One region of the Saccharopolyspora sp. SCSIO 74807 genome, then DNA from elsewhere that is predicted to be linked to it. Evidence: riboswitches for the same ligand, from Rfam matches in the RefSeq annotation. Region 1 holds a riboswitch; each other region holds the start of a gene.

Region 1 (4,274 bases):
CTGCTGATCCTGGTCGGCTCGGCGATCGTGTTCACGATGCTCAAGGAGCGTTCCGGCTACGAAGGACTCAGCCAAGGCGCCGAACGCGCGAGCGTCGTGCAGACCCTCGTCGGATGCGTCACGATCATGTTCGAGAAGCCGAAGGTCGGCATGGGCGCGCTGATGCGCCTGATCAACACCACTTCGCAGTTCGGCGTGTGGGTGTTCGTGCCGCTGTACCTGATCCAGGAAGTCGAGTTCGGCTCCGAGGAGTGGTCCACGCTCCTGATGATCATGATGGGCTCGAACCTGGTCGGCGTGGTCGTGCTCGGCGCGGTCGGCGACCGGTGGAGCGGGAGCCAGACCATCGTCTGGTTCGGCGGTGTGCTCGCCGCGGTCGCCTGCCTCGGGCTGTACTACGTGCCGGCCACGTTCGGGCACAACTACGCGCTGGTCGCGGTCGCGTGCGCGATCTTCGGGATCGGCATGGCCGGGTACGTCCCGCTGCCGCCGCTGATGACCATGCACGCGCCGAACCGCACCGGCCAGGTCATGTCCACCTACACGCTCGGCGCGGGCGCCAGCCAGGCACTCGGGCCGGCGATCGGGACGGCGTTCATCGGAATCCTCGGCATCCAAGGCGTGCTGTGGATCTACGCGGTGCTGCACCTGATCAGCGCCGGACTGGCGCTGGTCATCCGCACTTCCAGTGCCACTGAAGAGGAACTCGCCGCGGCGCCCAAGGACGCGGTCCCGGCGCACTGACGCCCGCGGGGGCCTGCCGCGCGCAGGCCCCCGTCAAGCCTTCTTCGCGGACACGCGCATCGAGATGTCGGCGGTGACGACGGCGTCGCCGGCGGCGTCCAGAATCCGCACCGGCACGACCCACTCCGCGGGCTGGTCGGAGAGTTCCGGAAGCTCCAGCTCGGCGACTCCGCGCAGGTCCGTTTTCGCTTTCGCGAGGTAGCGGACGGTCATTCCCGTGGGGATCCAGCGGTGCGAGCCGGGCAGGCTCGCCTCCATCAGCATCCCGGCCGCGACCTCGGCGAGATTGCACGCGGCGATCGCGTGGAACGTGCCGAGGTGGTTGTGCACCCGGCGGCGGTTGGCCGCGCGCACCTCGCAACGGCCCGGACGCATCTCGGTGATGTGCGGGCGGATGGTGCTGAAGTACGGCGCGCGTCGGCACACCGCCCAGGAGAACAACCGGGTTCCCAGCGGCTTCGGCTCCAGCTTGCGCCACATCTGCACGGTCGAGGACATCGCGGACTCCTTGGGACACCAGGCATTACCGGCGGGTAACTTATTCTGGCCGATGGCCGCCGGTCAACCGGTCGCAGTCCGGAGCGGGCCGATCACGGTCAGCGGGCGCGAGGAACGTCACCATGTCCGCGCGGTGGTATGTCCGGTTAGGGTGCTCGGCGAGCCAGTCGTGCCCACGTGGCCAGGGAATCCGGTCGGAAGCCGGAACTGACGCGCAGCGGTGGGGGTGATGGGCGGGGCGATGCCACTGGATCCGTTCCGGGAAGGCGGCCCCGTCCGGTGCGAACCCGAGTCCGAAGACCTGCTGGCTCCCCGGACCGCAGGCGGTGCCGGGTCGTGGCCGACCGGGCTTCGCGCATGGGCCCGGGGTGAGGATCGCAAAGCAGTGTTCGCTGTTCGCGCCCGCGCGTTGCGCGCCGGGCTGGTGGTGCTGGCCGCCGTTGTGCTCGCTTCCTGTTCCGCACCCGCTCCGAAAGAGGACGCCGGAGGCGGGAAAACGCTGCGCAACTGCGGAACCGACGTCACTGTGGACGGTCCGCCGCAGCGCGCGGTGAGCCTGAACCAGTCCACCACCGAGATCATGCTCTCGCTCGGGCTGGCCGACCGGATGGTGGGCACGGCGACCTGGACCGATCCGGTGGATCCGGCGTTGGCGCAGGCCAACGCGACGGTGCCGCGGCTCGCCGAGAACAATCCGTCGTACGAGGCGGTGCTGGGCACCGAGCCGGACATCGTGCTCGGGGCCTATCAAGCCGTGTTCACCGACGAAGGCGTCGCCGATCGCGAGCGGTTCGGCGAACTCGGCGTGCCCACATACCTGTCGCCGAGCAACTGCTTCCCGGAGGCCGCGCCGCTGGCCGAACCGGTCGAGCTCGACGACATCTACCGGGAAGTGCAGGAGATCGCCGACATCTTCGGCGTTCCGGAACGCGGGCGCGCGCTCACCACGCAGCTGCGCGAACGGGTGGCCGCCGCGCGGCAGCGGGTCGACCGGTTGGAGTCCACCAAGGACACATCGGTGCTGTTCTGGTTCGCCCGCACGGAATCGCCCTACGTGGCGGGATCCACCGGTGCACCGGCGATCATGGCCAGGGAGCTGGGCGTGCGCAACGCCTACGACGACGCGCGGTCGATGTGGCCGCAAGTGTCCTGGGAGGACATCCTCGCCCGCGATCCCGACCTGCTCGTGCTCGGCGACCTGACCCGCGGCGGAGAAGGCGACGGCCTTGCCGCGAAACGGGATTTCCTGCGCACCGACCCGGCGGTGTCCCGGCTGGCCGCGGTGCGCGACGGGCGGTCGATGGGCATGACCGGCACCGAGCTCAACGTCAGCATCCGCACTGTGCAAGGGATCGAGCGGCTCGCGGACAAACTCGTCGAACTGGACCGGCGTTGACGGCGAACCGGGCACCGGCGGCGGCCATCGTCCTCGCCGGAGTGCCGATCCTGTTGCTGTCGGCCGCGATCGCGGTGACGCTCGGGCCCGCGCAGCTCACCGTCGTGGACGTCGCCGGTGTGGTCGGCAGCAAGCTCGGGCTCGCCGAGACCGGCGTTTCCCGCATCGGGCAGGGCATCGTGTGGCAGCTGCGGTTGCCGCGCGCGGCGCTGGCCGCGATCTGCGGAGCCGGGCTCGGAGTCTGCGGGGCGGTACTGCAATCGTTGCTGCGCAACCCATTGGCCGATCCGTTCCTGTTAGGAGTGTCGGCGGGAGCCTCGACCGGGGCGGTCTCGGTGGTCGTGCTCGGTCTCGGGGCCGGGGCGGTCGGTCTCACCGCCGGGGCGTTCGCCGGGGCGCTGATCGCGTTCGCGCTGGTGATGTTGCTGGCGACGGCCGCAGGCGGCGCGGCCGGGCACGTGGTGCTGGCCGGAGTCGCCGGGACGCAGCTGTTCTCCGCGCTGACCTCGTACATCGTGATCACCTCCGCGGACGCCGACCAGACCCGCGGCGTGCTCTTCTGGCTGCTGGGCTCGCTTTCCGGTGCGCGCTGGGATGATGTGCTGCTGGCGGGCGTGGTGTGCGCGGTGTGCCTCGTGCTGTGCTTGGCGAAAGCGGGCTCGCTGGACGCCTTCGCGTTCGGCCAGGACGCCGCCGCCGCTCTCGGAGTCCACGTTGGACGGCTGCGGGCGCTGCTGCTGGTGGTGACCGCGCTGCTGGCCGCGACCTTGGTCGCAGCGGCGGGAGCGATCGGCTTCGTCGGGCTGGTGCTGCCGCAGGCGGCCCGGCTGCTGGTCGGACCGCGGCACCGCGCGCTGCTGCCGGTGACCGCGGTGCTCGGCGCGATCCTGCTGGTGTGGGTGGACGTGCTGGCCACCACGATCGCCGCGCCGCAGGAGGTTCCGGTCGGCGTGGTCACCGCATTGGTCGGGGTGCCTGCCTTCGCGGTCCTGCTGGTCCGGCGGGGGAGGGTGTCGTGAGCCCGACCGCGCGCGAGGTGTCGTGGACAGCCGGGGGCGCGCTCATCCTGGACGGGGTGAGCCTGCGCGCCGAACCGGGCAGCACGCTCGGGCTGCTCGGCCCGAACGGCTCCGGGAAATCCTCGCTGCTGCGGCTGCTGGCAGGGCTGCGCAGGCCCTCCGCCGGTGCGATCGACATCGACGGGCAAGCTATGGCGGCTTGGTCACGACGCGAGTTGGCGCGGCGGATCGCCGTGGTGGAACAGCAGGTGTCCACCGAGGTCGATCTGACCGTCGCCGAAGTCGTCGCGCTCGGCCGCACGCCGCATCGCGGCGGCTGGGGCGGCAGCGGGCCGCAGGACGCCGAGATCATCGCGCGCGCCCTGGCGCGCACCGGGCTGGACGGACTCGGACACCGCCGTTGGCACGGCCTTTCCGGCGGTGAGCGGCAGCGCGCCCAGATCGCGCGGGCGCTCGCGCAGGAACCGGTCGAGCTGCTGCTGGACGAGCCGACGAACCACCTCGACGTCGCCCACCAGCTCGAATTGCTCGCGCTGGTCCGGGAATTGCCGGTGACGGCGGTGATCGCGCTGCACGACCTCAACCTCGCGGGAATGTTCTGCGATGAACTGGTGGTG
Region 2 (4,274 bases), 1.3 Mb from region 1:
GCCCAGCGCCTCGCGCAGGCCGGGCAGCGCGGCGGACTGCCCGCCCCACATCTGCCGCGCCCGCAGCATCGCCAGCACCAGGTTCACCCGCGGCTCACCGGTCGGCGCGCCGCCGAGGATGTGCAGGCCGTCGCGGATCTGCGCGTCCTTGATCTCGCAGAGCCAGCCGTCGACGTGCAGCAGCATGTCGTCGAATTCGGCTTCGTGCGGGCGTTCTTCCAGCCCGAGGTCGTGGTCGAGCTTCGCGGCCTGCATCAGCGTCCAGATCTGGCTGCGGATCGCGGGCAGCTTCGCCGGGTCCATCGCGGAGATCTGCGCGTGCTCGTCGAGCAGTTGCTCCAGCTTGGCGATGTCGCCGTAGCTCTCCGCGCGCGCCATCGGCGGCACCAGGTGGTCCACCAGCGTGGCGTGCACCCGCCGCTTGGCCTGCGTGCCCTCACCGGGGTCGTTGACCAGGAACGGGTAGATCAGCGGCAGGTCGCCCAGCGCCGCGTCCGGCGCGCAGGACGCCGACATGCCCGCGGTTTTGCCCGGCAGCCACTCCAGGTTGCCGTGCTTGCCCAGGTGCACCATCGCGTGCGCGCCGAACTCGTGGTTGAGCCAGCGGTAGGCGGCCAGGTAGTGGTGGCTCGGCGGCAGGTCCGGATCGTGGTAGATCGCGATCGGGTTCTCGCCGAAACCGCGCGGCGGCTGCACCATGATCACCACGTTGCCCGCGCGCAGCGCGGCGAGCACGATCTCGCCGTCCGGGTCGTGCGAGCGGTCCACGAACTGCTCGCCAGGCGGCGGACCCCAGTGCTGCTCGATGCTCTCGCGCAGGTCCGCGGGCAGCGTCGCGTACCACTCGGCGTAGCGCTTGGCCGGAATCCGCACCGGATTCCCGGAAAGCTGCTCCTCGGACAACCAGTCCGGGTCCTGCCCACCCGCCGCGATCAGCGCGTGCACCAGCGCGTCACCGTCCTGCGCGGCGACGCCGGGCAGCGCGTCCGGGCCGTCGGCCGGGCCGATGTCGTAGCCCGCGTCGCGCAGCGTGGCCAGCATCTTCACCGCGCTGGCCGGGGTGTCCAGCCCGACCGCGTTGCCGATGCGGGAGTGCTTGGTCGGATACGCCGATAGCATCAGCACCAGCCGCTTGTCCTGCGGCTGCACGTGCTTGAGCTGCGCGTGCCGTACCGCGGTCCCGGCGACGCGCGCGGTGCGCTCCGGATCGGCGACGTAGACCGGCAAGCCCTCGGAGTCGTTCTCCTTGAACGAGAACGGCACCGTGATCAGCCGCCCGTCGAACTCCGGCACCGCCACCTGCGTGGCCATGTCCAGTGGGGACAGTCCCTCGTCGTTCTCCTCCCACGCCGCGCGGCTGGAGGTGAGCGTGAGCCCTTGCAGGATCGGGATGTCCAGCTCGGCCAGCGCACCCACGTCCCACGCCTCGTCGTCGCCACCGGCCTGCGCGGTCGCGGGTTTCGTGCCGCCCGCCGCGAGAACCGTGACGATCAGCGCGTCCGCCTGCTCGAGCGTGTCTAGCAGTCCCGGCTCCGGAGCGCGCAGCGAGGCGCAGAACACCGGCAGCGCCTGCCCACCGGCGTCCTCAATGGACTCCGAGAGCGCGTGCGCGAACGCGGTGTTCCCGGCCATGTGGTGCGCGCGGTAGTACAGCACCGCCACCGTCGGGCCCTCGGTGCGGCGCGGCTCGCGTTCCAGCACGCCCCACTTGGGAGTCTCCACCGGCGGCTCGAAGCCGTGTCCGGTGAGCAGGATCGTGTCCGACAGGAAGTGGAACAGCTGCGTCAGGTTCTGCGGCCCGCCCTGGGCGAGGTAGCTGTGCGCCTGCGCGCAAACCCCGCCGGGCACCGTGGAGCACTCCATCAGCTCCGCGTCCGGGGCCTGCTCGCCGCCGAGCACCACCACCGGCCGCGGCCCGGCCAGCAGCGCGTCCAGGCCCTCCTCCCAGGCGCGGCGGCCGCCGAGCAGGCGGACCACGACGAGGTCGACGCCTTCCAGCAGCGGCGGCAGGTCGTCCACGCCGAGCCGGGCGGGGTTGCCGAGCCGGAACTGCGCGACACCGGAGTCGGCGTTCGCGGCGCGCGCGCTCAGCAGATCGGTGTCCGATGTGGACAGCAGCAGGATCACGCGGCACGCTCCCCGTTTCGCGGGGACACGGACGTCGCAGGACGCATGGTCAACCTTCCTCGGGGTCGTCCGCCCCGGAGTCGTCGGGCACCCGGTCGTCGGGCCCCGGCTGGCAGGCATGGCGGCGGCGGAGTGTCCTGGCTCCCGGATCGCTGCTCGCCCCGGCCTTCCCGCCCGCAGGCAGTGGCCGCCGTTGCCCGCAGGCAGTGGCCGCGAAGTGCTCGACTTCGCCCATCGGAGTCCGCTCCCCGGTGACAGTGGCGGGACCGCGCCGGATTCGCACCGGCTTCCTCCACTCGTCGCCGTCGACCACTCTCCGCAACGCCGCGATCGTTAGTCAAGTGCGGCGTGGTGAAGCGCTCGTGTTTTGCCCCCGCAACCACCCCTGGTCGTAGTATCGACGATCGCCGGTGTGCGCCGATGGTCCGCGCGCTACCGAGCGCCGACGCCGTGCGCAGCGGATTCCGGTGTCGGGACGACCACGATCAGTGAAGGCGGGAAGCTGTGCCGGAACGAGCCGAGCCCGATGCGTGCCCCGGCGCGCTGCGGGTGCACGAGGCCGCGGACGGCGGACTGGCCCGGGTGCGGGTGCCCGGCGGGCGGCTGACCGCGCACCAGGTGCGGGCGCTGGCCGATGCTGCGCAGCTCGGCGACGGCGGGTGGGAGCTGACCTCGCGGGCGAACCTGCAGGTGCGCGGGCTGGCTTCCGGGGCGGAGTTCGCCGGGCGGCTCGCCGGCGCGGGATTGCTGCCGTCCGCGACGCACGAGCGAGTACGCAACGTGATCGCCTCGCCCGGTAGCGACGGCGCACTGGACGTGCACGCGGTGTCGCGGGAGCTCGACGAGCGGTTGTGCGCGGTTCCGGGCTTGGCCGAGCTGCCCGGCCGGTTCCTGTTCACTGTGGACGACGGGTGCGGTGACGTCACGGGGTTGCGCGGTGACGTCGGGTTGTTGCCGGTGGGTGACTCGGTCGCGGTGCTGCTTTCGGGCGTGGACAAGGGGATTCGGGTCACGGCGGATGCTGCCGCGCAGGCCGCGGTGCTGGCCGCGGAGGCGTTCCTGGCCGAGCGGGCGCAGCAGCGAGCGGCGAGCTGGCGGCTCGACGAACTCACCGATGGTGCTTCGCGCGTCACCCAGCGGGTCCTCGCTGCGCTGGGGATTTCCGCGGCAGAGCCGGTCGCCGTGCCCGACGAGGTGGTGCCGACGCACGCCCACCTCGGGCGCCGGCAGCTCGGCGACGGGCGAGTGAGCGTCGCGGCCGGGGCTCCGCTGGGCCGGTTGAGCCCGGCCCAGGTCGCCTGCGTCAGCGCCGCGGCGGAAGTCGCCGGGCAGCTCCGGCTCACTCCGTGGCGGACCCTGGTGCTGCCGGGAATCCCGCGCGGCGAAGCCGCAACGCTACTGTCCGAACTGGACTCCGCGGGGCTGGTCGTGGACGAGTCCGCGCCACTGGCCGGAATCACCGCGTGCACCGGCAGCCCCGGCTGCGCGAAATCCTTGGCGGACGTCCGCACGGACGCCGCGCGCACCGCGCGTCCCGGGGAGCTGCCGGTGCACTGGGCGGGCTGTTCCCGCCGGTGCGGGCGGCCCGCGGGTCGCGGAGTGGAAGTGCTGGCCACCGAGGCCGGCTACGAGGTCGGCGGGAAACCGGCCGGCAGCGAACCGACCGCCGCGCTCGAAGCGGCACGGAGGGCACTGTGAACACCGGTCGCTACGAGTACGTCCGCGAAGGCCCGGAGATCTACCGCCGTTCCTTCGCCACGATCCGCGCCGAGGCCGAACTGGACGGGATGCCGCCGGAGGTCGCCGGGGTCGCGGTCCGCATGATCCACGCTTGCGGCATGGTCGACCTGGTCGCCGATCTGGCCTGGTCGCCGAACGCGGTGCTGGCCGCTCGCAAGGCGTTGCGCGCGGGCGCGCCGGTGTTCTGCGACGCGGAGATGGTCGCCGCCGGAATCACCCGGCGCCGCCTCCCGGCCGCCAACGACATCGTCTGCACCCTCGGTGACCAGCGAGTTCCCGAGCTGGCGCAGCAACTCGGCACCACCCGCAGCGCCGCCGCGATGGAGCTGTGGGCCGACCGCCTGGAAGGTTCCGTCGTGGCCGTGGGCAACGCGCCGACCTCGTTGTTCCGGCTGCTGGAGATGGTC
Region 3 (4,274 bases), 120 kb from region 1:
GGTGTTCGTGATCTACGGCATCGCGCTCGGCGTGGCCGGGTTGTTCGACGGTCCGGCGGATCTGGCGAAGTCGGGCGGCTTGCCGATCAACCTGTGGAACGGCGCGGGAATGCTCGCGCTGGGCGTTTTCTTCTTGCTGTGGGCCAGGTTCGGCCGCGGCGAGGGGCGCCCGGAGGACACCTCAGCGCAGTGATGCTCACAACCGCAGGTGCATCACGTGCAGGCCGACGTAACCCCGCGCGGGATCGTGGAACGCTTCCGGCACCGTCCCGATGATCTCGAATCCGAGGGACTCGTAGAGCCGGATCGCACCGGTGTTGGTCTCGGTGACCGCGTTGAACTGCATCGCCCGGAACCCGGCCGCCCGCGCCCAATCCAGGCTCTCCTCGCACAGCCGCCGCCCCACGCCGCGTCCGGCGTGGTCCGGGTCGACCATGTAGCTGGCGTTGGCCACGTGCGAGCCGGGGCCGTGCCGGTTCGGCTGCATGTGCGCGCTGCCCAGGATCGTGCCGCCGTCGGCGACGGCGACGGTCGCGCGGTCCGGGGCCGGGCTCAGCCAGGCCCGCCGGGCTTCGGCGCTGCTCATGTCGGGCGGGTAGGTGTAGGTCTCGGCCGCGGCGACGATGCGGTGGAAGAACGGCCAGATCAGCGGCCAGTCCTCGGCTGTTGCTTCCCGGATGAACATGTGCCGATCCTCGCACCGCCGGAATCACGATCCACTCCTGCGCTGGCAACGGCGGTTCGCCGCGCTGTTTCCAGTGAGTACCGAAAGTGACGACATCGTTACACTCCGGAGCAAGTGTTCTTGATCGGGGCTGGATGCTGCTCTTCGCGGCAAGCCTTCGGCCGGCTGGTCCGATGAGTTTTGCCACCGGCATCGGTCCACCCCCTGCGTAGGCACTTGTTCGACAGGGAGCGACGATGAATCTGCCCGAGATCGTTTCGCCGGAGCAGTGGCGCGCGGCGCGCGTGCGGCTGCTGGCGCAGGAGAAGGCCGCGACGAAGGCGCGCGACGCGCTCAACGCCGACCGCAGGCGGTTGCCGATGGTGCGGGTCGAGTCCGATTACCGGTTCCACGGTCCGGACGGTGAGCTGCGATTGCCCGACCTGTTCGACGGCCGCCGCCAGCTCGTCGTGTACCACTTCATGTTCGACCCGGAGTGGGACACCGGTTGCCCGAGCTGTTCGGCGTTCGTGGACCAGCTCGGCGACCTCACGCACCTGCGCGCCCGGGACACCAACCTCGTCGCGGTCTCCCGCGCGCCCTGGGAGAAGATCGAACCGTTCCAGCGCCGGATGGGCTGGACGGTGCCCTGGTACTCGTCGAACGGCACGCGGTTCAACCACGACTTCCACGTGACGCACGACGAGTCGGTGCGGCCGATCGAGTACAACTACCGCAGCAAGCAGGAACTCGACGAGGCCGGCGTCGGCTACTACCTCGGCGACTCGCAGCCGTTCGAGCTGCCCGGCCTGAGCGTGTTCCTGCGCGACGGGGACGCGGTGTTCCACACCTACTCGACCTACGCACGCGGCATGGACGGGCTCGGCAGCACCACGAGCCTGCTGGACCTGACCCCGCTCGGACGCCAGGAGGAGTGGGAGGAACCGAAGGGCCGCGCCACCGAATACGGCGCCCCGGCGGGCAGCGATCGAGTCCTTTACCACGACGAGTACTGACCCGGTGACCGTGCGCGCGACGCCGCCCAGGACTCAGGAAGGGGCGGCGTAACGCCCGTCGCAGCAGCCGGGTGGTTTCTTGACAAGACCTGATCCGCCTTGAAAGCTTGTCGCGCAGTCCATTGCGACGGTGCGCAGGAAGCCCGGTGCGAATCCGGCGCGGTCCCGCCACTGTGAATGGGGAGTTCCGTCCACTCGGGCCACTGCCGGTGCTCGGTGGGAAGGCCGGGCGGAGCGTCGATCCATGAGTCAGGAGACTGGCGCCGTCGCAGCAGATTCGACGGGGTCGCGGAGCCCCGGAGGAGGTTTCCCGTGCGCCCGAGCGCCGTTCCCGCACCTGGTACGTCTGCCGCCGTTCGACCGGCGTGAGCGCCGTGATCGGCCGCAGACGGCTGCTCGCCGCGGCCGCGGGCGCGTTCGCCGCGGTGCCGCTGGTTTCCTGCACCGGTTCGGGCGGGTCCGCGGGCCGGTTGCGCGTGGCGTTCCCCGCGGGCGGCACCACCGAATCCCTCGACCCGCACACCGGTTCGCTGTTCGTGGACCAGGCCAGGGCGAAAGCGCTGTTCGACACGCTGGTCGGCTACGCCGACGACATGAGCGTGGTCCCGCGGCTGGCCGAGTCGTGGGCACCGGACGCGACCGGAACCCGCTGGCGGATCCGGTTGCGCCCGGCGAAGTTCCACGATGGACGGCCGGTCACCGCCGATGACGTCCTCTACACCTACCGTCGCATCGCCGACCGCAGCACCGGCGCGCAGGCGCGCTCGCACTTCGCCGACGTCGATTTCGCCGCCAGCAAGGCGTTATCGGCGACCGAGCTGGAACTCGTGCTCGGCGGCCCGAACTTCGAGTTCCCCGCGGCGTGGGGCGCGCCGAGCACCGAGATCGTGCCCGCGGGGACCACTGACTTCAGGCAACCCGTCGGTTCCGGGCCGTTCCGGTTCGTGTCCTTCCAGCCGGGCGGCCCGGCCGTGTTCGCCCGCAACGAGCAGCACTGGTCCGGCCCGCCGGTGCCCGCCGAGCTGGAATTCGTGCCGGTGGAGGAGGAAAGCGCGCGGGTGACCGCGCTGCTTTCCGGGCAGGTGCACTACGCGCACGACGTGAGCGCCAACTCGGTTCGGCTGCTGGAGCAGGACGGGCGCGCGCGGGTCTTCTCCGAGCCGCACGGCACGATGCAGGCCGTTCTGCTCAAAGTGGACCGTCCGCCGTTCGCGGATCCACGGCTGGTGCAGGCGGTCCGTGCCGGGGTGGATCGGCGTGCGCTGGTGGACATCGCGTTGAGCGGGAAGGGCCGCGTCGGCAACGACCTGTTCGGCCTGGGTTTGCGCTATTACCCGCGTGATCTGCCGGAACCGGTGCGGGACGTGCAACTGGCGCGCTCGCTGGTGCGGCAGGCCGGGGCCGAGGGGCTGAGCTGGGAATTGCGCACCAGCACCGCAGATCCGTACTTCGAGTCCGCGGCGAGCTTGATCGGCCAGCAGCTCGGCGAGATCGGCATGACGGTCACGCCGCGGATGATGCCTTCGGAGACCTACTACTCGGACATCAAGAAGCAGGGCGTCGCCGCGCACAGCCGGACGGCCGCGCTTCCGCTGCCGACCTTCCTCGGTCAGCGCATGATCTCCACCGCAGGCAACAACAACTACACCGGCTACCGCAATCCCGAGTTCGACGCGCTCTACTACCGCGCACTGTCCACTGCGGACGAAAAGCGGCGCGCCGAGCTGCTCGCTTCGGCGCAGCGCCTCGCCCGGGAGCAGAGCGGGATGCTGGTGTGGGGCTTCAGCGGTTGGAACGTCGCGACCGCGGACGGCGTCACCGGTGTCCGGGCGGCGCCGCCGAATTCCCTGGACTGGGCGCGTTTCGACCGGGTGAGCCCGGGTTGAGCGCGCTCGCCGCACCCGGCAGGGGAGCGGTGCTGCTCGCAACCCGGCTGGGCATCGCGCTGGGCCAGATCGCGATCGTCGCGGTCGCCGTTTTCGCGCTGACCGCACTGCTTCCCGGCGACACCGCGGTGGTGTTGCTGGGCGAGCAGGCCGATTCCGGGCAGGTCGCCGCGCTGCGGGAACGGCTCGGTCTGGACGAGCCGCTGGGGCAGCGATTCCTTAGCTGGGCAGCCGGAATCCTGCACGGTGACCTCGGAACGTCGTTGCGCACCGGCATTCCGGTGGCGACCGAGCTCGGCCAGCGGGCGGCCACCACGCTGGTGCTGGCGTTGCTGACGCTGGCCGTCGTGCTGCCGCTGGCACTGTCCGCCGGTGTCCTCAGTGGACTTCGCGCTGGCACGAAGTTCGACCGGGCGGTGAACTTCGCGGTGGTGCTGCTGAACTCGGTGCCGGAGTTCGCCGTTGCGCTGCTGCTGGTCGGCGTGCTCTCGGTGCAAGCGGGCCTGTTGCCCGCCACCGCGGTCGGGTTGTCCGGCTGGTCGTTGCTGAGCGATCCCGCCGTGCTGGTGCTGCCGGTCGCCGTGCTGGTCGGCAAGCAGCTGTGCGCGCTGTCGCGGCAGGTCCGCACCGGCGTCGTCACCGCCGACGGATCCGAGTTCGCCACGCACGTGCGCCGCGCCGGGCTCTCCGAAAGCGCCGTCGTGCTGC

The links. Region 1 has a riboswitch for cobalamin ahead of V1457_RS25525 (ABC transporter substrate-binding protein). Riboswitches for the same ligand answer to the same signal wherever they lie in the genome.
Region 2: another riboswitch for cobalamin. It lies ahead of cobN (cobaltochelatase subunit CobN); the one in region 1 lies ahead of V1457_RS25525 (ABC transporter substrate-binding protein).
Region 3: another riboswitch for cobalamin. It lies ahead of V1457_RS26110 (ABC transporter substrate-binding protein); the one in region 1 lies ahead of V1457_RS25525 (ABC transporter substrate-binding protein).

What each region holds. Positions count from the first base shown of each region.
Region 1 covers NZ_CP146100.1:5,557,331-5,561,604, reverse strand. The annotation lists gene V1457_RS25535 (MFS transporter) at 1-744, shown strand, start outside; gene V1457_RS25530 (hotdog fold domain-containing protein) at 778-1,242, opposite strand; cobalamin riboswitch at 1,390-1,566, shown strand; gene V1457_RS25525 (ABC transporter substrate-binding protein) at 1,628-2,638, shown strand; gene V1457_RS25520 (iron chelate uptake ABC transporter family permease subunit) at 2,635-3,657, shown strand; gene V1457_RS25515 (ABC transporter ATP-binding protein) at 3,654-4,274, shown strand, end outside.
Region 2 covers NZ_CP146100.1:208,078-212,351, reverse strand. The annotation lists gene cobN (cobaltochelatase subunit CobN) at 1-2,127, opposite strand, end outside; cobalamin riboswitch at 2,236-2,471, opposite strand; gene cobG (precorrin-3B synthase) at 2,632-3,825, shown strand; gene V1457_RS00945 (precorrin-8X methylmutase) at 3,822-4,274, shown strand, end outside.
Region 3 covers NZ_CP146100.1:5,674,524-5,678,797, reverse strand. The annotation lists gene V1457_RS26125 (hypothetical protein) at 1-193, shown strand, start outside; gene V1457_RS26120 (GNAT family N-acetyltransferase) at 197-685, opposite strand; gene V1457_RS26115 (DUF899 domain-containing protein) at 922-1,680, shown strand; cobalamin riboswitch at 1,774-1,961, shown strand; gene V1457_RS26110 (ABC transporter substrate-binding protein) at 2,046-3,566, shown strand; gene V1457_RS26105 (ABC transporter permease) at 3,563-4,274, shown strand, end outside.